DNA from 3 places in the Priestia sp. 3CA3 genome. Region 2 is predicted to be linked to each of the others. Evidence: riboswitches for the same ligand, from Rfam matches in the RefSeq annotation. Region 2 holds a riboswitch; each other region holds the start of a gene.
What was found. A riboswitch is a leader RNA that binds a small molecule or an ion and turns the genes downstream of it on or off. The one in region 2 is predicted to bind S-adenosylmethionine.
Positions count from the first base shown of each region.

Region 1: another riboswitch for S-adenosylmethionine. It lies ahead of AC1VNJ_RS18835 (methionine ABC transporter ATP-binding protein); the one in region 2 lies ahead of AC1VNJ_RS04720 (hypothetical protein).
Region 3: another riboswitch for S-adenosylmethionine. It lies ahead of AC1VNJ_RS18495 (phosphoadenylyl-sulfate reductase); the one in region 2 lies ahead of AC1VNJ_RS04720 (hypothetical protein).

Region 1 covers NZ_JBXENJ010000007.1:65,598-75,532, forward strand. The annotation lists gene AC1VNJ_RS18825 (MetQ/NlpA family ABC transporter substrate-binding protein) at 1-58, opposite strand, end outside; gene AC1VNJ_RS18830 (methionine ABC transporter permease) at 76-744, opposite strand; gene AC1VNJ_RS18835 (methionine ABC transporter ATP-binding protein) at 737-1,762, opposite strand; SAM riboswitch class I at 1,894-2,001, opposite strand; gene AC1VNJ_RS18840 (thioredoxin family protein) at 2,182-2,481, opposite strand; gene AC1VNJ_RS18845 (toprim domain-containing protein) at 2,496-2,846, opposite strand; gene AC1VNJ_RS18850 (YusG family protein) at 3,028-3,273, opposite strand; gene gcvH (glycine cleavage system protein GcvH) at 3,353-3,736, opposite strand; gene AC1VNJ_RS18860 (arsenate reductase family protein) at 3,872-4,228, opposite strand; gene AC1VNJ_RS18865 (acyl-CoA dehydrogenase family protein) at 4,344-6,128, opposite strand; gene AC1VNJ_RS18870 (acetyl-CoA C-acetyltransferase) at 6,152-7,330, opposite strand; gene AC1VNJ_RS18875 (3-hydroxyacyl-CoA dehydrogenase/enoyl-CoA hydratase family protein) at 7,343-9,724, opposite strand; gene AC1VNJ_RS18880 (YuzL family protein) at 9,909-9,935, shown strand, end outside.
Region 2 covers NZ_JBXENJ010000001.1:919,175-929,109, forward strand. The annotation lists gene AC1VNJ_RS04695 (DUF6044 family protein) at 1-606, shown strand, start outside; gene AC1VNJ_RS04700 (glycosyltransferase family 2 protein) at 619-1,608, shown strand; gene AC1VNJ_RS04705 (hypothetical protein) at 1,716-2,156, shown strand; gene AC1VNJ_RS04710 (GNAT family N-acetyltransferase) at 2,238-2,684, shown strand; gene AC1VNJ_RS04715 (hypothetical protein) at 2,697-2,993, opposite strand; SAM riboswitch class I at 3,115-3,216, shown strand; gene AC1VNJ_RS04720 (hypothetical protein) at 3,280-3,624, shown strand; gene AC1VNJ_RS04725 (DUF1540 domain-containing protein) at 3,725-3,883, shown strand; gene alaP (alanine permease AlaP) at 4,200-5,603, shown strand; gene AC1VNJ_RS04735 (GNAT family N-acetyltransferase) at 5,844-6,683, shown strand; gene AC1VNJ_RS04740 (GNAT family N-acetyltransferase) at 6,713-7,111, opposite strand; gene pdxR (MocR-like pyridoxine biosynthesis transcription factor PdxR) at 7,224-8,633, shown strand; gene AC1VNJ_RS04750 (hypothetical protein) at 8,656-9,165, shown strand; gene AC1VNJ_RS04755 (poly-gamma-glutamate hydrolase family protein) at 9,227-9,935, opposite strand, start outside.
Region 3 covers NZ_JBXENJ010000007.1:7,047-16,981, reverse strand. The annotation lists gene AC1VNJ_RS18530 (Na(+)/H(+) antiporter subunit B) at 1-274, opposite strand, end outside; gene AC1VNJ_RS18525 (Na+/H+ antiporter subunit A) at 271-2,676, opposite strand; gene AC1VNJ_RS18520 (glucose-6-phosphate isomerase) at 3,385-4,734, shown strand; gene AC1VNJ_RS18515 (YugN-like family protein) at 4,835-5,239, shown strand; gene AC1VNJ_RS18510 (potassium channel family protein) at 5,249-6,037, opposite strand; gene AC1VNJ_RS18505 (VOC family protein) at 6,105-6,488, opposite strand; gene cdaS (sporulation-specific diadenylate cyclase CdaS) at 6,586-7,212, opposite strand; SAM riboswitch class I at 7,526-7,628, shown strand; gene AC1VNJ_RS18495 (phosphoadenylyl-sulfate reductase) at 7,883-8,596, shown strand; gene AC1VNJ_RS18490 (inorganic phosphate transporter) at 8,616-9,695, shown strand; gene sat (sulfate adenylyltransferase) at 9,748-9,935, shown strand, end outside.

The DNA.
Region 1 (9,935 bases), on a different contig from region 2:
CCGCTAATCCTACTACTAGCGCAGATGTTAATGCTAAAGCTGAAAGCCATTTTTTCATAATAAATAATCCTCCCTTTATCTTTTATCAATTTTTGCAGTAATCGCATCTCCAATAAGTTGGATAATAAATACAATAATCAAAATTAAGATCGTAGCGGCTAGCGTTACGTCATTATGACTGCGCTGGAATCCTTCTAAATATGCAAGGTTTCCAAGACCTCCAGCTCCAATCACACCCGCCATTGCCGTATAGCCGACTAACGCAATGGTTGTTACTGTCAAACCGGAAATCAAAGCTGGCAGCGATTCAGGTAACAGCACTTTAAAGATAATAGTGCTTGTTGTGGCTCCCATTGATTTAGCAGCTTCAATAACACCTTTATCAATTTCACGCAGACCAATTTCTACAAGACGCGCATAAAATGGTGCTGCTCCAACAATTAAAGCCGGTAACGCTGCATTAGCGCCTAAAATACTTCCTACCAATGCTTTGGTAAATGGAATCAGTAAAACAATTAAAATAATGAATGGAATGGAACGAAAGATATTTACAACCGCCGACACAATGGCATATAAAGGTTTGTTTTGCCAAAGCTGTCCTTTGGACGTTAAAAATAAAAGCAAGCCCAATAAAATACCTAGAACAAATGTGGCTACAACTGAAATAGCCGTCATATATAGTGTTTCATTTGTCGCTTGAATAAAATCATCTAAAATAACGTTTGGAAATAGTTTCTCAAGCATTTGTCATTACCTCCACTTCTACCTGCTGCTCATGAATGTATGCAATGACTTTTTCAACTTCTGTTAATTCTCCGTCTAAATGAACGAACAACGTCCCGTATGAACCTGTTTGTGTATGAGAAATCTTTCCTTGCAAAATATTAATCGTTACATCAAACTGTTTTAAAATCGTTGTAATGAGCGGTTGCTCTGCTTTTCCGCCAACAAACGTCAGCTGAATAATTTGCCCGCTTGGATACAGCTCTTTTACTTGTTCAATCGTTTCAAACGTTTCCTCTGGTTCAGAAATCTGTTGAACGAATCGTTTTGTAATCGGCTGCTTAGGTTTTCTGAATACTTCTAGCACTTGTCCTTCTTCTACTACTGCCCCATTTTCCATAACGGCTACTCGATGACAAATTTTACGAATGACGTGCATTTCATGAGTAATTAATACAATGGTTAACCCTAGCTTCTCATTAATATCTACTAACAAATCTAAAATAGAATCTGTCGTTTGAGGATCAAGCGCTGATGTTGCTTCATCACAAAGCAATACTTTTGGATTGTTCGCTAGCGCTCGAGCAATCCCAACACGCTGCTTTTGTCCGCCGCTAAGCTGTGATGGATAAGCATCTTCACGCCCTTCAAGCCCGACTAGCTTAATAAGTTCGTCTACTCGTTTCATTCTTTTTTCTTTTGAAATCCCTGCTATTTCTAACGGAAAGGCAATATTTTCTCGTACCGTACGCGACCACAAGATATTAAAGTGCTGAAATACCATACTAATTTCTTGTCTAGCTTTTCTGAGTTTTCCGCCTTTAATTTTTCCAATATCATTACCTGCTACTTCGACCGTTCCTGTCGTTGGTGTTTCTAATCCGTTTAGCAAGCGAATCAAAGAACTTTTCCCCGCTCCGCTATAACCAATAATTCCGTAAATTTCACCTTGGTTAACGGTTAGATTCACATTATCAACAGCTGTTACTTGACCGCTTTTGGCCTGATAAATTTTTGTAACGTCTGTTAATGTAATCATATTTCTTCACCTTCTTTAATAAAAACTTAATTATGTTAGGTTGCCCTATAGGATGAAAAAGCCGTAAAACAATTTTCCCCATTAAAAAAGCCTCTCTGCGCATGACAGAAAGGCTCGATATTTAATCCTTTCTCTCATCTTTCAAAGCGCATAGCTTTGCAGGAATTGGCACCATTTCAGTTAGTCTGACGGTTGCCGGGTTTCACAGGGCTCAGTCCCTCCACCTCTCTTGATAAGAGTTCGCAACAATTATTTTGTTTTTGGGAAATATTCATTCATTTATGAACATTCATGAGTGTGATTTTAGCATGTGTCAGATAGGCTGTCAACAGATTTTGTTCTTGGGATAATATCCCAAGATTTCAACAGCCCCAACGGTTCGCTCTCTTTCCACTTCTTCATTTTAAACAAACGTTTGATTATCGAAGCTCCTCGAGTACGTGCTCGATGGAATGAAACGCGTAGAGTTTTTTTACCATTTCACCATTTTCCACTTCAATCAAACAAGGTACGCTTTCAATAGAAAATAATTCTGCTTTTGAAGGCATATAATTTAAATTGCTCATTCCGATGGTTACATCCGGCAGCATCGCTTCTGCCACGGTTAACATTTTTTTTGCCAGCTGACATGTCCCGCAAAAAGGCGTATGGAAAAAGATAAAGGCTCTTTCTCCTTCTTTTAACTGATCATCCAGCTGTTTTTCGCTCCATTCTTGCATGTTGCTCATTCCTTTTATGTTAAAAATTCTGCATTAACATCGATATTGGCACTCAGCAATACTGTTGCTATGTGATGTCTAGGGGCGGCAGCAACTTCTCGGTACATTTTATCAATATATAGATGCTCTGCTTCCGGAAGCTCTCGTTTAAATTGTTTTCTCAGCTTATTCCCTGAATCATCAGAGTCAACGAGTATGTATACCTCTTTGTTAAACGTACAGTCAATAATTTCATCCAGCTTTGATAAACTAATCGTACCGTTTGTACAAATAATTTCAATTGGTTCTCGAATGATATCTTGAATACGCTTTTTATCTGACTTTCCTTCGACAATAATTACTTTTTCAATTTCAATTAGCCCCATTTTCATCACCCATAATCGTCAGTTGTATAGTAACATCATTTCTTTATGCTATACAATATTCGTTAATGTATCACAGTTCACCTGTTTTTTAAAAGAAATTTGCAAGAAAGAACTCTTTTAAAAGGCAGTTTAGGCCATATTATCTCTATAAAACAAGAAAAACAGCGGCAGTTGCCACTGTTTAGCACCATCCTGCTTCTTCATCGCAGTCTGTATATTTTTGCGTTTCACCTTGTTTTTGTACGTCCGCGTATTGATAGAACTTATTATTTTCTTGCGAATATCCTTCTTCAAAGCGGTATTCATTGCCGCTTGTTCCGTAGCTAACTTCACCAATTGGCTGCTTATCAACGTATAATTTCATACCGCCGTCATGAAATTTAGCTGTAACGCGATCTGTAACGTCCATTTTTTGTTTTTCAAACATAAAAAGACACTCCTTTAGCTTGTTTACTAATAGAGTGTCCAGTCAAAAACTTTTCATAAAGACAATTTATGGAGGAATATTATCCTTCGTTTGTCATTTCTTCGTATTGCTCTGCTGTCATCAGCTTGTCTACTTGAGAAGCATCAGATGGTTTGATTGTAATCATCCATGCTTCTTCGTATGGAGATTCATTAACAAGTTCAGGACTATCGCCTAAGTTGTCGTTTACTGCTACAACTTCACCGCTAATTGGTGCGTAAAGCTCAGAAACTGTTTTTACTGATTCAACGCTACCAAACGGTTCGTCAGCTTCTACTGTTGCTCCTACTTCTGGCAGTTCAACGAATACGATGTCTCCAAGCTCAGCTTGAGCGAAATGTGTAATACCTACGCGGACAACGTCTCCTTCTGTTTTTACCCATTCATGCTCTTCAGAATAACGCAAATCTTTTGGTGTACTCATCTTAATCCCTCCAAAATATGTATCGTAATTTGTTTATATAAAAAGCGCCTTCAACGTGGAGAACACTTTCTACAACCTAAAATAACTTCCTATTAACAGTGTAACGTAAAAGGTAAAAATTTTCTATTTGAAAACTTACTTCCACACGTCCTCAAACTGCTCTTCTTTGAAACCAAGCGTTACTTTTTGTCCATCTGTTAGCAGCGGACGCTTAATTAACATGCCATCTGACGCAAGAATAGACAGAAGTTCGTCTTCACTCGCACTGCTTACTTTATCTTTAAGACCTAACTCGCGATATTTTTTACCGCTTGTATTAAAGAATTTTTTTAATTCTAGGCCGCTGTTCTGATAGTAAGCTTGCAGCTGCTCTTTTGTTGGCGGATTTTCTACAATATGAATTTCTTCATATGCTACTCCGTTATCATCGAGCCACTTCTTTGCTTTTCGGCACGTACCGCACTTTGGATATGAATAAAAAAATAATGACATTTCGTCAACCACCCTTTATTTTAAGCTTTTTTCGTATTTTAACACATCCTTTATCATTTACCTAGATAGAGGCTTCTTAAACAAAAAGGAGCTCGCAAAACGAGCTCCTTTTTCCTTAAACTGTGAACTTCTCTACTTCTAGAAGCGTTTTTGCAACCTCGCGCTTTACGCTAATTACATTGATTGGTGTATAGCGAGTTAATTTGCGAAGAGACGAAAGCATGACTCTAAGCGTATCACCTTGTTCAACGCCAATTAACGTTTCTTTTGCATCTGCTTCGATTCGATTAAATGCTTCTTGGCAGAATACTTGCGTGTATTTTAATTTTAAGCTGTTTTGATCTACTCCTGTTTTGGAAATGGCTTTTTCAGTACGTAAAACAGTAGATTCCATTGCATATACGTTACTAATCATATCAGAAATATTAACGAGAATTTCTTGTTCTTTTTCTAATTCTTTGCCATACTTTTGTGCAGCTAATCCCAAAAGCAAGAGCGCAATTTTCTTCCCGTTTTGCACAAGCATTTTTTCTTGATCTAAGGGCTCATTTCCTACTTCCTGCGGCATAAGCATCATCAATTCTTCTTGAAGCGTTTGTGCTTTTTGAAGCAGTGGAAGCTCTCCTTTTAACGCTTTGCGTAAATATGTGCCTGGTACTAAAAGACGGTTAATCTCATTTGTTCCCTCAAAAATACGATTAATGCGAGAATCGCGATACAGACGCTCAATTTCATACTCGCTCATAAAACCGTAGCCTCCATGAAGCTGCACGCCTTCATCTACAATGTAGTCAAGAGCTTCCGTGGCAAACACTTTATTTAATGAACATTCGATAGCATATTCAGCAATAGAAGCAGCAATTTGTTTTCCGTCTTTTTGCTGTTCTTCTGAAAGCTGGCCCATATGGTCTTCAAAAAGTCCTACCGTACGATATACGGAGCTTTCAGTTGCATACAATTTAGAAGCCATTGTGGCTAACTTTTCTTGTGTTAATGAGAATTTAGCAATTGGCGTTTTAAACTGCTGACGCTGGTTAACGTATTGAGACGTAATTTCTAACGCACGTTTCCCTGCTCCAACTGCTCCAACTCCAAGCTTATAGCGCCCAATATTTAAAATGTTAAAGGCAATCACATGGCCTTTTCCAATTTCACCTAGCACGTTTTCTTTTGGAACAAGCGCATCTTCAAGAATCAACGTTCTGGTTGATGAGCTTTTGATTCCCATTTTCTTCTCTTCCGGGCCAACCGAAACGCCTGGAAATTCGCGCTCAACGATAAAAGCAGAAAATTTATCGCCGTCAATTTTTGCGTACACCACGAATACATCAGCAAATCCAGCATTCGTAATCCACTGCTTTTCTCCATTTAACACATAGTGTGTACCTTCTGCGTTAAGGCGAGCTGTTGTTCGAGCACCGAGAGCATCCGAACCAGAACCCGGTTCAGTCAGCGCATAAGCCGCTATTTTTTCCCCTACCGCTAAAGCAGGTAAATATGCTTGTTTTTGCTCTTCTGTTCCAAATAAGACGATTGGCAATGACCCAATTCCTACATGAGCACCATGAGTGATGGAAAATCCGCCTGCTCGAGACATTTTTTCAGCAATTAAAGCCGAGGTAATCTTATCTAAACCAAGCCCACCGTATTCTTCCGGTACATCTGCACCAAGCAAGCCTAATTCACCAGCTTGTTTTAATAGCTTTACAGAACGGTCAAATTCATGCTTTTCTAAATATTCCACTTGCGGAAGGACTTCATTTTCTACAAATTCATCTGTCGTCTTGGCAATCATCTTTTGTTCAGATGTATAATCCTCCGGCGTGTAGACGCGGCTTGCATCGCCTTCTTCAATTAAAAAACTTCCACCTTTAATCATTTGTTTTGTTTTATTTGACATGTTCATATCCCCCTTTGAAATGATTATGCTAACAATTCAAATACACCAGCAGCTCCCATTCCTCCACCAATACACATGGTGACAATTCCAAACTGCTCATTTCGACGCTGCATTTCGTGCATTAAGCTAAGAGTCAGCTTAGCTCCAGTACAGCCTAATGGATGACCTAAGGCAATAGCGCCTCCGTTTACATTTACTTTATCTTCATTAATATTTAATTCACGAATAACGCCAAGTGCTTGAGAAGCAAATGCTTCATTTAATTCAAACAATCCGATATCAGAAAGCTCCAGCCCTGCTAGTTTAAGAGCTTTAGGGATGGCAGCTACCGGGCCAATCCCCATTACTTCAGGCGGAACTCCTCCAACTGCAAATGAGCGAAACTTAAGCAAAGGCTTTAAGCCTTCTGCTTCAGCTTGTTCTTTATCCATTAGAAAAACGGATGCAGCTCCGTCACTTGTCTGCGAAGAGTTTCCAGCTGTGACGGATCCTTTAATCGAAAAGGCTGGACGAAGTTTACCTAATACGTCCGCAGTTGTGCCAGGACGAACTCCTTCATCTTGAGAGAACATCAGCTTTTGTTCACGTAGCTTATTGTTTTCATCGATTTTCCGAAGCGTCACTTCCACGGGAACAATTTCGTCGTTAAACTTCCCTTCTTGAAGTGCTTTTGCTGCTTTTTGATGGCTGCGTACGGCAAATGCATCCTGGTCTTCACGTGAAATGCCGTATTTCATCGCCACTTGTTCTGCTGTATGTCCCATGCCCATATAATACTCCGGCGCATTTTCAACCAGCTGAACATTCGGACGCGCTACGTTTCCAAACATCGGAACAAAACTCATTGATTCTGCTCCTCCAGCTAACACTGCTTTGGCTTGCCCTAGCATAATTCGTTCTGCACCGTAGGCAATACTTTGCAAACCTGATGAACAATAACGATTAATCGTTATTGCTGGCACCGTATAAGGCAAACCTGCAAGAGCGCCAATATTTCGAGCCATATTCAAACCTTGTTCTGCCTCAGGCATCGCACAACCAATAATTAAATCATCAATCGGCCCTTCGTATCCGCCTGCTCGGCGAAGAGTTTCTTTAACCGCAATAGCTCCCAAATCATCAGGTCTAACACTTGCCAATGAACCTTTTTTTGCTTTTCCGACCGGTGTCCTAGCACCTGCTACAATAACTGCTTCTCTCATTTTTTCTCCCCCTTAATTGCGCAGTGGCTTTCCTTTAACTAACATGTGCTGCATACGTTCTTGAGACTTCGCTTCTCCAACAAGGCTTAAAAATGCTTCTCTCTCTAAATCAAGCAAATACTCTTCATCCACTTCGGAACCAAACGCTACGCGTCCTCCAGCTAATACAAATGCTAACTTACTAGCAATTTTGTAATCATGTTCTGATATATATCCTGAATATTTCATGGATTGAGCTCCTAGCAGTAACGTTGCATATCCTGTTTCTCCAACGACAGGAACTTTAGTTTTTACAGGCGGTTTATAGCCCGTGTCGTGTAAAGCAAGGACTGAGTTCTTTGCATCATTCAGCAAGTGATCTCCGTTTACACTGATAGCATCATGGCGGTTTAAAAAGTTTAGCTGCCTAGCTTCTGCAGCAGAAGTAGATACTTTTGCAGTAGCAATTGTTTCAAATGTTTTATTGGCAATTTGCTGAAGATCGAGCGTTACACCGTTCGGTAAACCATTTAGCTGTTTGATATAAAGCTCCTTGTTACCTCCTCCGCCAGGAATTAACCCGACTCCTACTTCTACAAGGCCCATGTAAGTTTCAGCAGAAGCTTGGATTTTAGCTGACGGTAAGCAAATTTCTGCTCCGCCTCCAAGAGTCATCGCAAATGGAGCTGCAACAACCGGCTTTTCGTTATATTTCACCTTCATCATTGCCTGTTGAAATTGTTTAATGACAAGCTCAACTTCAAAATAATTGTCATCTTGTGCTTCCATCAAAATCATAGCTAAGTTAGCGCCAACGCAGAAATTTTTTCCTTGGTTTCCTATGACCAGCCCCTTATAATTCTTGTTCACTTCTTCAAGAGACTGATTCAATAAGCTGATAATATCTAGCCCAATCGCATTGTTAGGAGAAGTAAACTGCAGGCATGCCACATCATCTCCTAAATCAATTAAGCTCGCTCCGCTGTTTTCTAAAATGACATTATTTTGAGAGCGTAAAGATGACAGGTGGATCACCTTTTTATTTTCTTTTACTGCTTTATACTCATCCTCTTCGTAGTAAAGCGTTTGACCTTCCATTTCTTTATAAAAGCTTGTAAATCCATTTTCCTGCATTTGTTTTACCCACTGCGGGATGGCTAAGCCAGACTGCTCCATCTTCTCAATTGATTTTTCTAAACCAATTGCATCCCACGTCTCAAAAGGACCCATTTTCCAGCCAAATCCCCACTTCATAGCTTGATCAATGGCGACGATATCGTCGGCGATTTCATTTTTCAACTGTGCTGCATACACAAGAACGGGGCTGATAATGTTCCAAAGAAGCTGTCCAGCACGATCATCAGAATATATAAGCGCTTTCATTTTGTTTTGCAGCCCTTTTGCCTGCTTACTTAATTCGGTAGAAGCTGTTTTTAACTTCTTTCTTTCGACGTATTGAAGTGTATTAGGATCAAGTTCTAAAATTTCCTTGCCTTTCTTTAAAAAGAAGCCTTGCCCCGACTTGCTTCCCAGCCAGCCATTTTCCTGCATTTGTTTCATAAATAAAGGCACGTCGAATACCTCTTTTTCTTTGCCTTCCACTTTGTCAAACACATTGTTGGCCACATGAATAAATGTGTCTAGTCCCACTACGTCTAACGTTCGAAACGTTGCGCTTTTTGGTCTTCCAATTAAGGGACCCGTCACAGAGTCAACTTCTCCCACGCTGTAATTACCTTTTAACATTTCTTGAACGGTCACAAGTAAACCGTACGTACCGATACGGTTGGCGATAAAGTTAGGCGTATCTTTTGCAATAACTACTCCTTTACCCAATACATCTTCACCAAACGTTTTCATATATTCAACAATTTCTGATTTTGTGTCATGAGTTGGAATAATTTCTAATAACTTTAAATAACGAGGTGGATTAAAAAAGTGCGTTCCTAAGAAATGCGCTTTAAAATCTTCTGAGCGTCCTTTAGCCATTTCGTGGATCGATATTCCTGAAGTATTTGAACTTACAATACTTCCTTTTTTTCGTACGCCGTCAATTTTTTCAAACAACTGCTGTTTAATATCAAGACGTTCCACTACTACTTCAATGATCCAATCGCAGTCGCTTAACTGCTGTAAATGATCTTCAAGGTTTCCCGGCGTAATTAACGATAGTGACGACTTCGACGTTAAAGGTGCCGGTTTTTGCTTCGTTAATTTAGCTAAAGCAGTTGTGCTCAACCGATTTCTGACTTGCCTATCTTCAAGCGTTAGCTGTTTTTTTTCCTCGTCTGGTGTTAATGAAGCTGGAACCACATCTAGCAAAAGCGTTGGAATTCCTACATTCGCTAAATGAGCTGCAATTCCAGAGCCCATAACTCCTGAACCTAAAACGGCGGCTTTTTTTATGTTCATAATTATCCCCACATCCCCTTTGATATATTGAATGAATGGTCATTCATTTTATGTGTAAAAAAAGAGAGTCACTGTTAATCTCTGTTTTTACTATAAAGCATTTTTTAAATTTTCGCAATATATTCATAATATTATCTCTAACTATTTTTAATGTGTTTGGTTATCTTAATACACAGGAGGTGATTTTGTGAGTAAATTAAAGAAAGATCCATCT
Region 2 (9,935 bases):
GGCAGCTATGTTTTATGGAAAAGGAGCAAGGCGTGGAAAAAGTTTGTGTGGGCATGTTTGATTTTACAGCTGCTTGTGTTATTTATAGCAAATCCTGAACTTTACTATCGCTACAATCACGAGCCTTCAGTCAAAGAATTTTATGCTGTGCATCAATTTGATGAAATAAGCAGATATATTGGAAAACCTAAATCATCTTATCGCGTAGCGAGCATAGGGCTTCATCCATCAATTGCTCAGTATAACGGCTTTTATACGCTAGATACGTATAACAACTTCTATCCATTAACATATAAACATGAGTTTCGCAAAATTATTGCCAAAGAGCTTGATAAAAATAAAAAACTAGAAAGCTACTATGATCATTGGGGCAATCGCTGCTATGTGTTTGTTAGCGAGCTAGGGAAAAAATATGATTACCGAAAAGACTCAACGAAAAAAATCCGTCATTTGCAGCTTAATATCAGCCAATTTAAGAAAATGGGCGGTCGCTATATTTTTTCAGCTGTGCCAATTGAAAATGCTGAAAGCGACGGTTTGCACTTTTTAAAAGCATTTAACGATAAACAGTCCGCTTGGAAAGTGTATGTATATGAAGCAAAGTAAGGGGGCAATAACATGAACAGACCTATTTTAACGATCGTGGTTCCATGCTACAACGAAGAAGAAGTATTCACAGAGACGTCTTTTCAATTAACTACTGTAGTAAAAGAACTAATTAATGAACGACTTGTATCAAGTGAAAGCACCATTTTATTTGTAGACGATGGAAGTAAAGACAGCACGTGGTCGCTTATTGAAAAAGAAAGCTGCAGCAATTTGTTTGTAAAAGGGTTAAAGTTAGCGCGAAATGTAGGACATCAAAATGCTTTGCTTGCAGGACTAGAAGTAGCTCATAAGCAATCTGACTGCGTCATTTCCATTGACGCGGATTTGCAAGATGATATCAGCGTCATTCGTACTTTTGTAGAGAAATATTGGCTTGGGTATGAAGTTGTATATGGCGTTCGAGACAGCAGAGAAACCGATACATTTTTCAAACGAACCACGGCAGTAGGGTTTTATCGTTTTATGAACAAGCTAGGAATTCAGCTCGTTCAAAATCACGCTGATTTTCGCCTTATGAGCAAACGTGCTCTTGGTGAACTCATGAAATATAAAGAAGGAAACGTCTTTTTGCGGGGCCTTGTACCATTAGTAGGATTTCGCTCCACGGAAGTCACATATGACCGCAAAGAACGGACGGCGGGTGAGTCAAAATATCCGCTAAAGAAAATGCTCGCTTTTGCATTTGACGGGATTACGTCTTTTAGCGTAGCACCTATACGCTTACTGACGCTGCTTGGAGGAGCTTCGTTTCTCTTTAGTATTTTGTTTGGCATTTATGCGCTGATTCAAAAATATTTAGATCATACACAAATTGGCTGGACGTCTCTTATTTTATCAATTTGGCTTGTAGGCGGCCTGCAGCTAATGGGAATAGGTCTTGTCGGAGAATACATTGGCAAGATTTTCAACGAAGTGAAACAGCGTCCTAAATATGCGATTGAAAGAGATTTATATACAAAACACTCGTTAGACACACAAAAAGATTTGCTGATGCATTAATTAAGAAGCTTCTCCTGAATGGAGAGGCTTTTTTGTTAAAGTGTTTATCATAATTTTTAAGGTAATAGGAGATGCTACTACTAAAATTTCTAAGGAGATCAAAATCTATGAAAAGACTACTTTATACAGTCAGCACTTTTTGTTTTGTTTGGCTTGCTTTTGCAACCATTCATGTCAGCGCTCTTTCGATTGAGAAACTTCCAATGAAGAAATCATCTGAACAATGGTCGGTCGAACTGACAAAAGCGAGCATGACGGGAGATAATCAGCTAAAGTGGAAAAATAACGTCTATCATACATATGGATTAACCGTTGAAAACATTGGAAAAGACGTAGAGCGTGTGCAGGTCCAAGCTTTTCGGCACGAAGGAAAAAATAAGGCGAAATACAGCTTGTTTTCTCCTATTGAAAGGTCTAACTTAAGCAAAAGCGGTCAGCGTTTTCGCTATGCCAATTTTGCTGTTCCTGGAAAAGCGGCAGGCTTAGACATCATGATTAACTGGACGGATGAACAAGGCAACCATCAAGAACATTTTGAATTTAAATAAAAGTCTTCGCTTAGGCGAAGACTTTTTTTTGCAGGAATTTATCTCTGTATGTGGAAAACGAACACGAAAGGAGAGATTGTGATGATTGCAAAAGCTACTGAAGAAGAAATACAGGAAATTCGGACGAAATCTGCTGATGCGCTGTTTGAAGGAACAACGCATCAGTTTCAACCGTCAACTGAACGCGTAAATGAACTAATTGATAATGCCCTTGAAAAAGGGTGTTATTATTTAGTATCTAGACAAGAAAATAAACTTGCAGGCTGGGTTTTTGTCGGTCCATCTGCCGACTTCTTTTCAAAAGCAGAAATTGGCTTTATCTACGAGTTATATGTTTTACCAGAATACCGCGGGCAAGGTCTAGCCAAGCCGTTAATGCAAAAAGCAATTGATGAATTGTCTATCAAAGGATACCCTGAAATCAGACTCAGCGTTCATGCTGGGAATTTTGCACAGCATGTGTACCGTGAACTTGGATTTGTAGATAAACAAATATCAATGAGCCTACAGGTGGCAAAACGTCCGTAATGTTGGTGAATGTCAGCGAGTCCATAAAACATAAGATGTTATACATGCGATGAGGTTCGGTAATGAAAGTAAAAGTAAATAAGTAGCCCAAACAGCGCCTTTATCTAGTACTTCAACAGCTCCTCTACCTGTATGATCTGAGGAGGGGGGATCTTCAAGTGCGTTCATAATCAAAGCCGCTGCTGCTAAAATAATCCCTCCAATGCTTCCGGTTGTTTTGACAATTGCAATATGGAAAGTAGATGAAAAAGCAATGCTGAGAAGCAGCAGCAAGCTTCCCAAAAAAGCAGATAACATATATCGTTTCATGTGCTCACCATCCTTTATGAAAGCATACCATATTTTACTTCTTTTTTCTTTTTATTGAAAAGCTATTGACATAACATATAAAACATATTAGAATAGTCAGAAATAATTTAAAAACGAAATATTCTTATCTAGAGAGGTGGAGGGACTGGCCCTTTGAAGCCTCAGCAACCACAATTATTGAATGGTGCTAATTCCAGCATAGCCTAGCTCTGACAGATAAGAAGAGGAATCTTTTTCTATGATGAAATCCTCTTCTTAGGAAGAAACATTTCGTATAGAAAAGGTGATGACATTGAAAAATACACAACAGGCGCTAAGCGTTGATGATTATTTAGATCTATACTTGTTAGCAAAAGAACTAAAAGACGAAACGTGGCAGCAGGAAATTTTAGCCGCGCTAAAAACGAAGCAAAATCGTTCATTTGAAGACAAACAATCCGCACTCGTTCAAGAAATATGGGAAGATTTTAAACAGTTAAATGAAGATATTTCTTTTACGTATCGCTTAATTCAAGAAGAGCCAACTAATGAACAGTTTCAAGTTAAATTAAGGAACTTGAGAGAACGGCGGATCACGCTGAGTCGTGAATTATATTTAGCTAAAAAACAGTATGTTGAACACACGCAGTAAAAGGATCCGCTTGATAAACAAGCGGTTTTTTTGCATGTAAATGTTAGAAGCGTTCTATTTCGGGTAGTAAATAGATAAGACAAAAAAAGGAGGGATAACAGTGGCCCAAGGTGTATTATGTGAAGTGAATGAGTGCATGTATTGGAAATCGGGAAATAAATGCAGTGCAGAGTCCATTTACGTTGTGAGTCCTGAAAGTAGTCACCATGTTTCTGAAACGGAAGAACCTGGCTGTAAAACTTTTGAACCCGCGAGATAACTGCTAGTTTTATAAAAAAGCATAAAATGAACGATGCGCTGACGGAGTTGAGTCGGCGTTTTTCTATTTTTTAAAAAATACTATTACTTAGGTGCGATAATAAATACATAGTAAAAAAGCAGTGTCTACGTCTAATTGTGCGTTTAAACAAAATGATACGATAATTTTTTTGTTTTTCGACAAAAGAAAAACGAGAGAAAGGTGATAGAATAAAAATATACAGCCTAGCTGACTTTTAGCATAAATTTATATGAAAGCGCTAACAAAAAAGCTGTATTCATCTCGTTTTGACAGATTGGAAAAAGGGGAGACGTTTATGCAGGGGAAAACTCAGGGGAAAGAATTGAAACGCGGGTTAGAAGAAAGACATGTGACGCTGATGTCCTTAGGAGCAGCCATAGGGGTAGGGCTGTTTCTTGGATCTGCATCTGCTATTAAATTAGCAGGGCCGGGAATATTATTGGCGTATGGATTTAGCGGAATGATTATGTTTTTTATTATGAGAGCACTTGGAGAAATGGCGATTCAAAAACCTGTTGCAGGTTCATTCAGCAAGTACGCGCGCGACTATTTAGGGCCCCTTGCTGGTTATCTAACAGGTTGGAACTACTGGTTTTTATGGGTTGTAACATGTATGGCTGAAATTACAGCCGTTGGTATTTATATGGGATATTGGTATCCGGATGTACCAAACTGGATTTGGGCGTTATCGGCGCTTGTTATCATGACAACAGTTAACTTCTTAGCTGTTAAGGCATATGGTGAACTGGAATTTTGGTTTGCACTTATTAAAATTTTAGCGATTGTGTTAATGATTGCCGTTGGATTATTAATGATTGTGTTTGGAATCGGGAACGGCGGCGTTGCGACGGGTATTAAAAACTTATGGGACAACGGCGGGCTGTTCCCGAACGGATTCAAAGGTATTTTACTGTCGCTGCAAATGGTTATGTTTGCATATTTAGGAATTGAAATGATCGGCGTTACCGCGGGAGAAGTGAAAAATCCAGAAAAATCTCTAGCAAGAGCGATTGATTCGGTCTTTTGGCGTATTCTTATTTTCTACGTTGGTGCATTATTTGTCATTATGTCGATTTATCCTTGGCAAGAAATTGGTTCACAGGGAAGCCCGTTTGTATTAACATTTGAAAAAATCGGGATTCCAGCAGCGGCAGGCATTATTAACTTTGTGGTGCTAACAGCAGCTCTTTCTTCTTGTAACAGCGGTATTTTTAGTACAGGCCGTATGCTGTTTAACTTAGCAGAGCACGGAGAAGCGCCAAAAGGATACGGTCAGCTGACAAAAGGCGGCGTACCTGGAAAAGCTGTTTTAGCATCAGCAGGTGCGTTATTAGTCGGAGTAGCGTTAAACTACATTGTGCCTGCCAAAGTATTTACGTGGGTAACAAGCATTGCAACATTCGGTGCGATTTGGACATGGGGAATTATTTTGCTTTCTCAAATTAAGTATCGCAAAACGCTAAAAAAAGGTGAAGAGGCAAAGTTAAAATACAAAATGCCTTTATTTCCGTTAACGTCTTATGTGTCACTTGCGTTCCTAGCGCTGGTGGTTGTTCTTATGGCGTACAATCCAGATACAAGAATTGCAGTTGTTATCGGACCACTATGGTTTATCGGTCTTATTATCGCGTACTACGCAAAAGGATTTCATAAACGAAGTCAAGGTTCAGCTGGGACTGAGCAAAAGCTAGTGAAGTAAACGAAAAGACCTCTTTCTTGGAAAGAGGTCTTTTTTCATTAGTTTATGTGCGAATGATTAGTTTTTTTGAAGGGATTATTGATACATATGAATAATGTAGAAAATATTCTATTTATTCTGTACTATTTAGTTAGAGAATTCATTAATGATTAAATGGCAATTGGAAGTGGATAAGTATGGTAGTTTTACGTTTTTTAACGCCACACAGTGCATCGAAAAGTTGGGAGGAAATAGGCAGAAATGATAGAAAGATTTAGTGAAAAAGACATAAAGGGTTTGCTAGTGCTATCTAAGTTGGAAAAATGGGATTATAGCGAAGCGGATTTACATACGATTTTTTCAACTGGAGACGTATTTGGACATAGAAATGAGAAAGGTGACATTGTATCAAGCGTAGCAGTAGTTTTATATGAAAATCAGTCAGCTTTTATAGGAATGGTAATTGTGAGAAAAGATTATCGAAAACAAGGGTTAGCCGGGCAGCTCATGAAGCACTGTTTGCAAATTCTTTCTCCTGAGGTGAATGCCTACTTAATTGCGACAAAAGAAGGTGAGCACTTATATAAAAAAGCAGGGTTCAAAACCGTGGACTATGTAAGTAAATATATAAGCAGTGAATACATACCAAGAGCATTTAAAGCTTCAGGGTTTTATACACGATCCTTAACGAGAAGGGACTTCAAAGAGGTTTTAAAGCTTGATGAAGCAGCATTTGGAGATAATAGAAAGCTATTTTTAAAAAGTAGAATTCAGCAAGCTGAAAAAGCAGTTGTCTTACAAAACGAACAAAATAAAATAATGGGTTATGGTTTAGCGGTTCGTACCCCGAGCAATATCGTGATTGGCCCCGTAGTTGCTCCACACGCTGAAGCAGCAATGCTAGTCATTGATGAACTAGCGAAGAGTTACAAAGAAAAGCTGAGAATTGACCTGTCTTCTCATGAGGAAACGTTAAAGAAACTTGTGGAAAATCACGGATTTCAGCTTCAAAATGAGCCTCCTGTTATGGCGTATGGCGTCAATTCCCTATCTGCTAGACAGGGCAACCTTTTTGCTATAGCAGCTCAGGCGTTTGGATAAAAAGAAAGGAGAAGCTCGTTTCTTCGCGTCTACCGAATTCTCCCAATTTTAAACCCATTATCAATCTGATGAAAGCCGACTTTTGGATAGTAGTTCATTGCAGAAGGAGCGGAAAGTAAAATGAGCGCGGCTTCTTCACCGATTTCTGATTGAACGTGCTTGATGAGCTGTGTGCCGATTCCTTGATTTTGATAGTCTTTTACGACAGCTAAATCCGATAAATAGCAGCAGTAGCTAAAATCTGTTAACGCTCTGGCTATGCCAATGAGTTCGCTGTCTTTCCAAGCGGTAATGGTAAGGGAAGAATGATCAAGCATTCTTTGAATTCGATCAAGATCTTGTGCCGGACGTTTAATACCTGAATGTACAAACACTTCAGCAGCTTGTTCGGCACGGATTGAGACGTTGGTTTTGTAAGTAATGGTCATTGTGTCATCTCCTTGATTTATAAGATATAGTCCAGTATATGAAGAATCTGAATTGAGAATAAGTGTCAGAAACAGTAAATTTAATAGTGTCAGTTAGAAAGGAAAGAACATCATGTTAGAGTTAATGCCTTTGCTCGATAAAAGAAAAGCAGATCCCTTATACATGCAGCTTTATACTTACATAAAAAAACAAATTCAAAAAGGCACCATTCCGCCTCATGAAAAACTGCCTTCTAAACGAAAGTTAGCTCTTCATTTAAGCATTAGCCAAAATACGGTTGAAGCGGCTTATGTACAGTTAGAAGCTGAAGGCTATATCGAGATACTAGCCAGGAAAGGAGCATTTGTAAAAGAGATAAAAAATGAAGTCGTGCTTCAAAAACAGCCTCCCGCCTATGTCTCTTTACCGCAAGAAGAAGGGAAATCAACTGTCATTGACTTTAGCCATGGAAAGGTAGACGTAGAAAAATTTCCGTATAACACGTGGAAAAAGCTAACGGTTCAAACAATTTATCATGATGAAAGCCAGCTTTTTTATAGCGGACATCCACAGGGCGAACTGCTTCTTCGTCAAGAAATTGCAGCGTATCTTTATCATTCAAGAGGAGTGCGCTGCACAGCGGAGCAAATTGTGATAGGTGCAGGTACACAGTACCTCATGTGGCTGCTTTCTGTCATTCTAGGAAAAGAAAAGATAATTGGGTTCGAAAACCCAGGCTTTCACCGAACGAGGCACGTTTTTCAAGAACAAGGCATGTCGGTCGTCCCTATTTCTCTTGATAGTTCTGGCTTGAAAGTGAAGGAACTGAAAGAAAGCGGAGCGGATGCGGTGTACATTACGCCGTCTCATCAATTTCCTGTTGGGATGGTCATGCCGATAGCAAGAAGACTTGAACTATTAGAGTGGGCGGCAGAAACGAATGGCTATATCATAGAGGATGACTATGACGGAGAATTTCGCTATAAAGGAAAACCGATTCCGGCCCTTCAAGGATTAGATCAAGACGATCGCGTTATTTATACGGGTACGTTTTCAAAATCGTTGATGCCTTCTCTTCGAATAAGTTATGCCGTGCTGCCACACCGGCTTCTTACAAGTTATATGAAACACTGTGGACTTTTTAAACAGCCTGTTTCAAGGCTTCATCAGCATACGCTTTTTCTGTTTATGAAAGAAGGGCACTGGGAACGTCACTTGAATAAAATGAGAACAGCATACCGTAAAAAACAAGCGCTGCTGCTAGATTGTTTGACTACTATTATGGGAGAACGTGTAGATGTTATTGGAGAACATTCTGGCTTGCATATTCTTCTTAAGGTAAAAAAAGGAATGAGTGAACAGAAACTAATTGAAGCAGCTGCCAAACAAGGGGTAACGATTTATCCAACATCTATTTATTATCATAGTGCGGGTGAAAACAACACGCCTTATGTATTGCTTGGATTTGCAGGACTGTCTGATGGAGAAATAAAAACAGGTGTAAACCTGCTGTTTAAAGCTTGGTTTGAACAGCAGGATTGAGAGGTACGCTGGGGGGATTTCTATGAAAGTAAAGCGAAAATTGTTTGGTTTATGGACAGGAGAGCTTACGGCAGCTTTACTGTTTGCTGCGCTGTGGATAGGGTACTTAAATGAGTTTTCTCATCTGGCTTTTTATTTAACAACGTTTTCAAGTGTGTATGCTTTTATTATACTTGAGTTTATCCTGTTTCAAGGAAGCTTGTACTGGTTTATGAAATGGAGGCGGGTGAGCCGAAAAGAAGATTCTCATTTGCCCTCCAGCTACATTCAGTTGTTTCTGCTTTTTAAAAAAATGAATAAAATTCTTCTTACGTTAGGTTTAGGTGTACTCATTTACCACTATATGCAGTTAGGGGTTAAGGGACTTGCTTTTTTTCTAGGCCTTTACGCGTTTGCTTGGATTGAATATATTAACTACTATGTGATTAGACTTTCTTATCAAAGTCCAAGTGAAATCAAAGAATTTTTTGAGCAAAAAGGCTTTAAACGATCTATTTTAGCGAGAGAAATAGATAAAAACCAGCGCGTTTGATTACACAGACTGCGCTGGTTTTTTTGTCTGGAAATCAAGGAATAAGGGAAGAGTCGATAAATTAGTGAACTTGAAGGTAAAGGAAAGTTTGATAGGAAGAAGATGCTTCTTGTAAGGAAGTAACAAATGTATAAAAAAGCGGTGTTACATTCATGCGGTTGTTTCTCGACCAGTCATGGTTTGCGAAAAATGATTTTCTTAGTTCGGCTGTGAGTTCAAGCTGCACTCCGGCTTTTAGCAGATTATCGTTCACAATGTTTTGTTCGCTTGTTCCCGCTATGTCAGAAGGAGCGTCACGGACGGTAAAGCCGTTTTTGCGCAGTGATTGCTTCATCAGCTCTTTATAAAGCTGATTTTTCCCACCTATATACATGATAGGCTGACTGCCGCTGTAGCCGTGAATCGTCAAAACGGACATGCTTTGCTGAGCCATTCCTCTAGCAATCGGTTCGTCAAAGTTTTCTGAGGTTATGTGCAGAACTCCATTGTTAGTGGACTTGATGCCTTCGAATAAATAATAAGAAGCAGAAAAGCGATCAGCGAGTTCTTTGGCAACTTCTGATGTACCTGGTTCAATTCCGCCGCCGTGAATGGCCATAATGGATAAATAGCTAAAGCGCTGCTCGTAGCGAATGTCGTAGTCTTGGTGAAAAATTTCGTGCTGCTGCAGTTCTGCATAGGAAGAGTAATAGTCACCGCTTGCATAAGAAGGAGGGGGAATCAAAAAGCAGTACATCAAACATAGCAAAATGCTTGTACTCCATTTGAAT
Region 3 (9,935 bases), on a different contig from region 2:
GAACTTTGAAAATAAATGATCCCAGCCCGGTTAAAATAGCTAGCAGCAGACCGGAAGCCGCAACCTTCTTATAATCAAATGGGATGACTTTCGATACGGTTTTTATATCGAAAGCCAGCAGTAGTAATACAAGGGCAGCTGAGGTAGTAAGTCCCCCAACAAACCCTCCTCCAGGTGTATAATGACCTGCAAAGAAAAGATGAATGGCAAAAATGATAATAATGAATGTGACTACTTTCGTTGTTGTTTGTAGTATCAAATCATTTTTTTTCACTCTTCTTCCTCCTTTGTTAACCGAAGACGAATCATGCCATAGATAGCAAGAGCTGCTATACAAAGTACGGTAATTTCAAATAATGTATCAAATCCGCGGAAATCAACAAGGATCACGTTCACCATGTTTTCGCCGCCTGCTTTTTCATAACTGTTTTCAATAAAGTAATGTGAAATGGATTCAAATAGTTTTGTACTGTTTGCTGATATGCCAAGCAATGTAACGGTCGTTCCTACAAGAAGGGCAACCAGTAAATTTGGCAGTTGAAACTTCACCCTTACTTTTCGCTTCCGAAACTCCGGCAAGTAGTAGAAACATAGTAAAAACAGTGATACGGATACAGTCTCAATAACTAATTGAGTCAAAGCTAAGTCAGGAGCGCGGAATAATACGAAAAATAAAGAAAGTGTATACCCGACAACTCCGAGCGAAATAATGGCTGTGAGGCGTGATTTTGCCAATAAAGTTGTAATAGTAGCCGCAACCATTACAACTGCTAGTATGGCTTCATAAACGCCGATAGAAGCAGTATCTTTTAGATCAATCGCAAAGGCATTCTGAGAAAAGAGCGTTACGAGAAGTAAAATGCCTATGAAAGTAAAAATGATTAAAAGATAGTCTCTAATAAATCCTGTCATTAATGTTTTCATGATGCGCGTTGAGCCTTTTTCCATCCCTTTAATGCCATAATTATATCCGTTGTTAAGCGTTAAAGAAGAAGGGAATCGTGTATAAATTTTTGACCACTTTTGAAGCGTCATAAATAACAAAATACCAAATGTGATGACCCCTAGCGTCATAAATAATTCTGGCGTAAAGCCGTGCCAAAATTTAATATGCACTTGATATTCTTTACCTGCCTCTAGCAGGCTAGGTGCGATAGAGGCCATTGTTGGCTCAATAAGAGTTGATTCTAATAAATTAGGAGCAAAGCCAAAAATAACAACCAATGATGCTAAAATAACCGGTGAAATCAGCATGCCTACGGGTGCTTCATGCGGCTTCTTCTCCAACTTTTCGGGCTGGTATTTGCCTGTAAAGGTTTTAAAGACAAGAATCATACTATAGACGAACGTAAAAATACTTCCCACCCAAGCGATGATAGGCAGCAAAATTCCCCACGTCTGCATGCTATACATATCCATTTTTGTCACGTTTACCATGCCTGTAAAAAACATCTCTTTACTTAAAAATCCGTTAAAGGGAGGGAGACCTGCCATTGAAAATCCCCCAATGATAGCAATGGTAAATGTGACAGGCATGAAGCTCATTAACCCGCCTAACTTTCTAATGTCACGCGTGCCTGTTTCATGATCGACAATGCCTACTACCATAAACAAGCTGCCTTTGAAGGTAGCGTGGTTAATCAAATGGAAAACTGCTGCAGTAAGAGCCACTAAGTAGATATTATCGTCTAAAAAATCATAGTGAATAGCTGCGCTACCTACTCCTATAAGTGACATAATCATCCCAAGCTGACTAATTGTTGAAAAAGCTAAAATCCCTTTCAAGTCTTGTTGCTTTACTGCTGAAAACGAGCCCCAAAACAGTGTAATTAGTCCTATGGTTGAAATAACAAAAAACCAAGTGGCGCTTATAGCAAAAACAGGGCTGAGTCTTGCTAAAAGATAAATTCCCGCTTTTACCATTGTAGCTGAATGAAGGTATGCACTCACTGGGGTTGGAGCTTCCATTGCATCTGGCAGCCAAATATGAAAAGGAAACTGAGCAGATTTTGTAAAGGCCCCTAATAAAATGAGGACTAGAGCTGGAATAAATAGATGACTTGATGTAACCACATCTACGTTTGAGATAATTTCGCGTATGCTGAAAGTACCTGTCATGACATATAAAAGTACAATTCCTGCTAATAGGGAAAGTCCTCCGAATACGGTAATGAGCATAGATTTTAAGGCTCCGTATTGAGATTTCTCTCGTTTGTACCAATAACCAATCAATAAAAAAGATGAAAGGCTTGTTAATTCCCAAAAGCTGTAAAGACTCATTAAGTTGTCTGATAATACAACTCCTAGCATAGACCCCATAAAAAGAAGCAAATAGACATAAAACGAATGCAGCGCTTCTTTTGTCTTAGAAAGATAATAAATGGAGTAAAGAATAACAAGTGTCCCAATTCCAGTGATTAACAGAGAAAATAGAAGACCGAGTCCATCCACATAAGCATCAAAGTTAATACCCAGACTAGGTATCCATTTCATTGAATGTAGGTAGGTTTCCCCTTTAGAAACACCACTGATATATTGTGTGAAATAAATGAACAACACAAGTGGGAGAGGTAAAACGAACCACCCTGTATGAATACGCTGGAATTTCCTATACAGAAGCGGGACAAAAAAGGCTAATAAAAAAGGCGATAAAATCACCAAGTGCAACCACGACAAAAGACAAACCTCCTTGTGATATTCAATTCTGTAACCGATTATATAATAATTTAATTATGCATGCATCCATGCTAATTCTTAGTATCAGCGGATTTTTCAAACCTTATTAAATAAATAGAAACTCGTCACAAAATCCATAAAAAAAACATAAAAAAATTTTTTTAGACGTATAAAAATCAGGTGAAATTGTCACTCTAAGAGTGAGGTGATGGAAATGTATAGGAAACAAATAACCATCAGTTTTCTCATTTTTAGCGCATTATGTATGAGCGGATTTGTACTGAATAATCACTTAGAAATGAAAGAAGAAAACAGGATGCTACTCACTTCTAAAAACGAAGCTGAAAATTCTATATCAATAGACTCTTCCCTGTTAAAAGCCTCTTATAAACCGAGACAATATGTAAAGATAGGTGAAATGAACTATATTGCACCATCCGGTAAGTAAATGAAAAACGATTGAAGACCACTCTTTAGTCGTTTTTTATTTGCTTATTATTTGCGTAATCGTGCATGAATTACGTTTTTTAATCAAAGAACATTAGTTGACTTCATAACTGAATTTATCGTTAAATAAAAGGGTACATACAATGATTGCAGTTTCAACAAACTATAATGATTGTGTCAAATTGTAAGTGGATTCCCTTGAATTCAGCTAACAGTTTCGATAAAGTGGAAAATAAAGATATTTTAATGGAGGAACAGACTATGACACATGTTCGTTTTGATTATTCAAACGCGTTATCATTTTTTGGTGAACATGAACTTACATACTTACGTGATGCCGTGAAAGTAGCTCACCATTCAATTCATGAAAAAACAGGTGCTGGGAACGACTTTTTAGGATGGGTAGACCTTCCTACGGAGTATGACAAAGAAGAATTTGCACGCATTCAAAAAAGTGCAGAAAAAATTAAATCGGATTCAGATGTATTGATTGTTATTGGTATTGGAGGATCTTACTTAGGTGCTCGTGCTGCTATTGAAATGCTTCAGCATTCATTCTATAACACATTATCAAAAGAACAGCGTAAAACTCCGCAAGTTATTTTTGCTGGTAACAACATCAGCTCAACATACATGAAAGACCTAATGGATGTTTTACAAGATAAAGATTTCTCTATTAATGTTATTTCAAAATCTGGTACAACAACAGAACCGGCGATTGCTTTCCGTATCTTCCGTAAATTATTAGAAGAGAAATACGGGAAAGAAGAAGCACGCAAGCGTATTTATGCAACAACAGATAAAGCGCGCGGCGCATTAAAAACATTAGCGGACGAAGAAGGCTATGAAACATTTGTTATTCCAGATGATGTAGGCGGCCGTTATTCTGTATTAACAGCGGTTGGCTTATTACCAATCGCCGCTGCAGGTCTTGATATCGAACAAATGATGAAAGGGGCAGCTGATGCTCAAGAAGCATTTTCATCATCAGAGCTAGAAGAGAACCCAGCTTATCAATATGCTGTAGCTCGTAATGTTCTTTATAATAAAGGAAAAACAATTGAAATGCTGATTAACTATGAGCCAGCTCTTCAGTACTTTGCTGAGTGGTGGAAACAGTTATTTGGTGAAAGTGAAGGAAAAGACCAAAAAGGTATTTACCCTTCATCTGCTAACTTCTCAACGGATCTTCATTCTTTAGGTCAATATGTACAAGAAGGTCGTCGCGATATTTTTGAAACAATTGTACAAGTTCAAGATTCTCGTCATGAGCTAACAATTGAAGAAGATGCAGCGGACTTAGATGGACTAAATTACTTAGCTGGTGAAACAGTTGACTTTGTAAATAAAAAAGCGTTCCAAGGTACAATGCTTGCTCACACAGACGGAGGCGTTCCAAACTTAGTTGTGAACATTCCAGCGCTAGATGAGTATACATTTGGATATGTTGTATATTTCTTCGAAAAAGCATGCGCAATCAGCGGCTATTTATTAGGCGTAAACCCATTTGATCAGCCGGGAGTAGAAGCATACAAAGTAAATATGTTTGCTCTTCTTGGAAAACCTGGTTTTGAAGAGAAAAAAGCAGAATTAGAAAAGCGTTTGAAATAAATAAAAAGTTCACCTTCTTGTTAGAAGGTGAACTTTTTTGCTTTTGAGATAAAGGATAAAAAGCTGGAAAAAGGACATGTTAAAACAGAGGAGGGATAAGATGATTGAATTATCTTCAAGATTAGACGGCACATTATTCAAGCTTTATGAATTAGAAAAAACGCTTAAGCCGCTTGGGTATAACATTGGAGGAAATTGGGATTATGATCATGGTTCATTCGACTATAAGATGAATGATGAAGTCGGCTATCAGTTTTTACGCATCCCGTTTACAGCTACGAATGGAGAACTGGATTCTAAAGGAACAACCGTACAGATTGGTACGCCATTTTTACTTTCACATAAGTATCAAATTGGCTTAGATGACAATGTTCACAATGGAAACGTGGGTGCTTCATTTAACCAGTTTGCAGAACCCCAAGACGCAGACGCTTCATTTCCAGAAAAGTATATCAGCTTAGGAGAAGAGCTAATTAGAGAGGCAGAAGAGGCGCTGCTTCAATAATTGAAAGGATTATTCTTTTCTTAAACTCTCTAATTTTTTCACAAAAATATGTTCGTACATGACCTGACTAATCAACTCGTTTGTTTTAATCATTTCATTTACCCCCAAATTTTGCGCATTTTGAATATGCTTTTTTGTTAACAGTTCAACGATGCTGTAAATAGAAGGGTTCAATCCTTGCAGAGCGACTAGCGTAACAATCGTATTCATGTCTGCATATTCTTCTGTCTTATGCTGATCGGCAGTAATCAGCACTTTTTTTGCGCACCGAGCATTGGCAAGTTCTAATACCTCATAGTGAGAGGGACTTCCTTTAATAAAATGAACGCGATCACAGATCATGGGGTTTTTAGTCAGAGAGTCGTCGATAAGAACAATGTCTTCTTTATGAAATGCGTCGCGATAAGACTCTAGCACGAGTTTGGCGCGCTCATTCCACCCCACAACGATGAAGTGATCTTTTCCATAAAACTTTAAATTCCCTTCCAAATAAGCGCTCTCAGCGGAAACAGCAATTTTAGAAAGCGTGACAAAATAAGTAGTAATAAATCCCGTTCCAACCAGGACTAAAATAATTGCAGCTAACCTTCCAATCGTAGTGGTGGGAGCAAAATCACCGTATCCTATAGTAGAGATTGTAATAATAACCCACCAAATTCCTTCAAACACATTCCCAAACGTTTGCGGCTCTAGGAAATGTATAAGCATGCCGAAAAGTAAAACAAGGCAGCCGATAATAAAAAGAAGCCGCACTAAAATAGAACGACGAAAAAGTCGGAATAATAGCCATTCCATCATAAAAAAACCTCCAGTGATTAGTCATAGCCACAGTATGACCATTTTTCACTGAAGGTATAAGATATCTTTATCTTTTTACTTCGTAATATTCAATCCATTCTTTGTCTGGACCGTAGAAAAATAAGTATCTTGCTTCATTTGGCAAAGTTACAATGTTTTCTTCCACAAATGAAACGCCTGCTGATTTTAAACGCTCAAACTCCTCTTCAATTCCATCTACTGCCAGCGCAAAATGATGAACTTTACCTTCACTAGGTAAGCTTGAGTTATACCCTTGAATTAACTCTACGATTACATTGCCTTCTAAACCTAGAAAAGCTAGCTTCAAAGACGGATCGGTATGTGGTAGTGTTTCGATGAGCTCCAATCCCACTTTTTGTGTATAGAACTCAATAGATTCTTCTATATCCTTTACTTGAACGCCTACATGTTCAAATTTTAAAATTGCCATATGCATCACCCGTATCTATAGTATGTAAAAACTATGAAATATATTAAAGAGAAAGGATAGATAAGTCAAGATAGGGCTGCTTATCAGGAAAGGGCTCTTAAATCATATTTTTGCTGGAGTGAATAGGGTAGAGGCTTCCATCAAGAGCAAACGAAATTTTACCTGTTTCTTCAGATACAACTAAAATTAATGCATCCGATTTTTCCGACATTCCAATTGCTGCACGGTGACGTGTTCCCAACTTTTTGTTCGTTGAAATAATAGACGAGAGAGGTAAAACATTAGCAGCTGAAATAAGCTGATTATTTCTAATTAGGACGGCTCCGTCATGTAAGGGTGTCCCTGGATAGAACAGTGTCTCAACTAGCGTAGCGCTGACAGGAGCTTGAATAGGCATTCCTTTTTGAATAAGAGGATCAACATTTTGTTCCCGTTCAATGACAATTAAAGCGCCGTGACGTTTCTCAGAGAGGTTATGAATAGCTAGGGACAGAGCAGCGTATTCAAATGTATAAGGCGATAAGTAATGACGCAAGTAATAAGAGGCGGCCGTAGCTTGAACATCTTGAAATAACCTTCTCATCTCCTCAAAATCACATAAAATACAATGATCACTCGTGTCTAAATGTTTAATTAAATTAGAGGCTTCAGTTGAAATCTGCTGTAAATATGTTCGCACATTATTTTTAATTGTATCGTCTAATTGAAAGGGTTGTCTCTCCATCTTATATAGCTCCTATCTGTCAGTCAGTGTTATCTGTAATGTGTGCTAATGTGGGTGAATTATCCGTAAAGCTCATAAATCCGTTATTAATTTTATAGAGAGATTTTGCATTTTATTTAGCAAGAGAACATAAAAAGTCGGGGAAAAAAGAAAGCGTTTTATAAACTGATATGTTCACATTTGGGTTAAATTTACATATGTTGTTTTAAATAAAAGTATAGATATTTCTGTGAATTTAAAGTATAGTTTTCTTATCGGATATATAATTTTTAATGTTGACAAATATTCTAAATATGCTAAAATTTTTAAAAAATGCTTATCAAGAGTGGTGGAGGGATCTGGCCCGCTGAACCCCGGCAACCTGCTTAGCAAGGTGCTAATTCCAGCAAAGTGTGTATCATTTTGAAAGATAAGGTGAAAATTATTGCCTACCCAGTCTTTCAATACGGAAGACTTTTTATTTTGATATAGCGCAAGAGATATTTTGAGGAGGGACAACGATGACTGTAAACCCCCGACTTAAAACAAACCTTTGAACACGCCGAAGCAAAGTAAGAATTAAATAGTTTCGCTGACTAGACACACTAGAGGCGGTTTTATCCAATTCTAGTGGGTAAAACCGTCTTTTTTTATTGGATAACGCGGATAACTAAGAATTGGAGTGGAGAAAATGGCAGACTTATATACGTACGAAAACTGGAGCGATACATTTCCAGAGTTCGACAGTAAAGATGAAACAAAAGGAGCCCTTTCAGCATTGCAGTGGGCGTATGATACCTATGGAGATTCAATTATTTATGCGTCAAGCTTTGGGATCGAAGGAATCGTGTTAATTGATTTAATTTCAAAAGTGAAAAAAGATGCTGAAATTGTCTTTTTAGATACAGGGGTTCATTTTAAAGAAACATATGAAGTGATTGATGCAATTAAAGAACGCTTCCCTGATTTACGTATTCATATGAAAAAGCCGGATTTAACTCTTGCAGAACAAGCTGAAAAACATGGAGATGAGCTTTGGAAGAGTCAGCCTAACCTATGCTGTCAAATTCGAAAAATCATTCCGCTAAGAGAATCCCTTGCTCCTTATGATGCGTGGATTTCCGGTTTGAGACGTGAGCAGTCTGAGTCTCGTGCCAACACGAATTATTTTAATAAAGATGAGAAATTCAAGAAGGTGAAAGTTTGTCCGTTAATTCATTGGTCATGGAAAGAAATTTGGCGTTATGTGTATAAGCATGATTTGCCATACAACAAACTTCATGATCAAGGCTACCCAAGTATCGGCTGTGAGCCCTGTACCGCACCTGCCTATAATGTAGACGATTTACGTTCAGGAAGATGGGCAGGTACACAAAAAGTGGAGTGCGGATTACACGAATCTTAAATACGAAAGAGCTGAATAAATGATGCTTTTATATGTTGCCTTTATCATTGCGCTTTTTTTTGCAATGAATATTGGGGCAAGCGGTGCAGCAGCTGCTATGGGCGTTTCATACGGCTCCGGTGCAATTAAAAAGCGAAGAGTGGCCCTGTTCATCTGTGCTGTAGGAATTGTGCTCGGAGCTGTTACCGGAGGCGGTGAGGTGGTAAAAACCATCAGTTCAGGTATCATACCTGAAAAACTGCTGTCAGTAGAATTAGTTATTATCATTCTGGCTGCTGCAACGCTGTCACTCTTTTTCGCGAATTTGATTGGTATCCCTTTATCAACAAGTGAAGTAACAGTTGGCTCAGTTGTTGGAGTAGGGGTAGCTTATCAATCTCTGTATGTAGAAAAACTTTTAATTGTCATGTCTTTTTGGATTATTGTTCCGCTAGTTTCATTTGTTATTGCTTTTTTGATTGGGAAATTGATAAAGCGCAGAGCGCATAAAAAAGAAGCAGAGGGAAAGTGGAAAAGAGTTTTAACGATTTTAGTTATTGCAACGGGATTCTTTGAAGCCTTCTCAGCTGGAATGAACAATGTGGCAAATGCTGTCGGTCCTCTAGTAGGAGCTGGATTAATGGATGCTACAACGGGTGTCATAGCAGGAGGATTGGCGGTGGCGCTCGGAGCTCTTTTACTAGGAGGCCGAGTTATTGAAACAAACGGAAAAAAAATTACTCGCTATTCTGTAGGAGAAGGCTGTATTATCTCGGGTACTGGTGCTTCTCTTGTTACAGTCGCTTCACTGTTTGGTTTGCCAGTACCGCTTACACAGGTCACTACGTCTTCTATTATTGGAATAGGCGCAGCGAAAACGGGATTTACGAAAGAACAGCGAGAAGTGGTCATTCAAATGTTAAAGGTTTGGGTGGTATCCCCTGTATTTTCACTCGTAATCTCATATGTTCTTGTGAAATTAGTACTTGAAAGCGACTTATATTCATTTGTGGTGCTAGCTAGTGGATGTATTGCTACAGGAGGTATTCTAAGCTTAGCTAGAACGACTAGAAGAAAAAGAGCAAGCCTGCAGTCGGAAAAAGAAAAAATGACTGCGTGATTCAAGTGCTTTTTATTATATTGTGTTAATTACTTAAGGAGGATTTTACAAAATGACAACAATTCAAGCACACGGTGGAGAATTAATTAATTTATATCAACCAACATATGACTACACGTCACTAACAAAAGAAATTGAAGTAGACAACATGGCTCTAAGCGATTTAGAACTAATTGGAATTGGTGCTTATAGCCCAATTACGGGGTTTTTAGGAGAAAAAGATTATCAATCAGTTGTTGA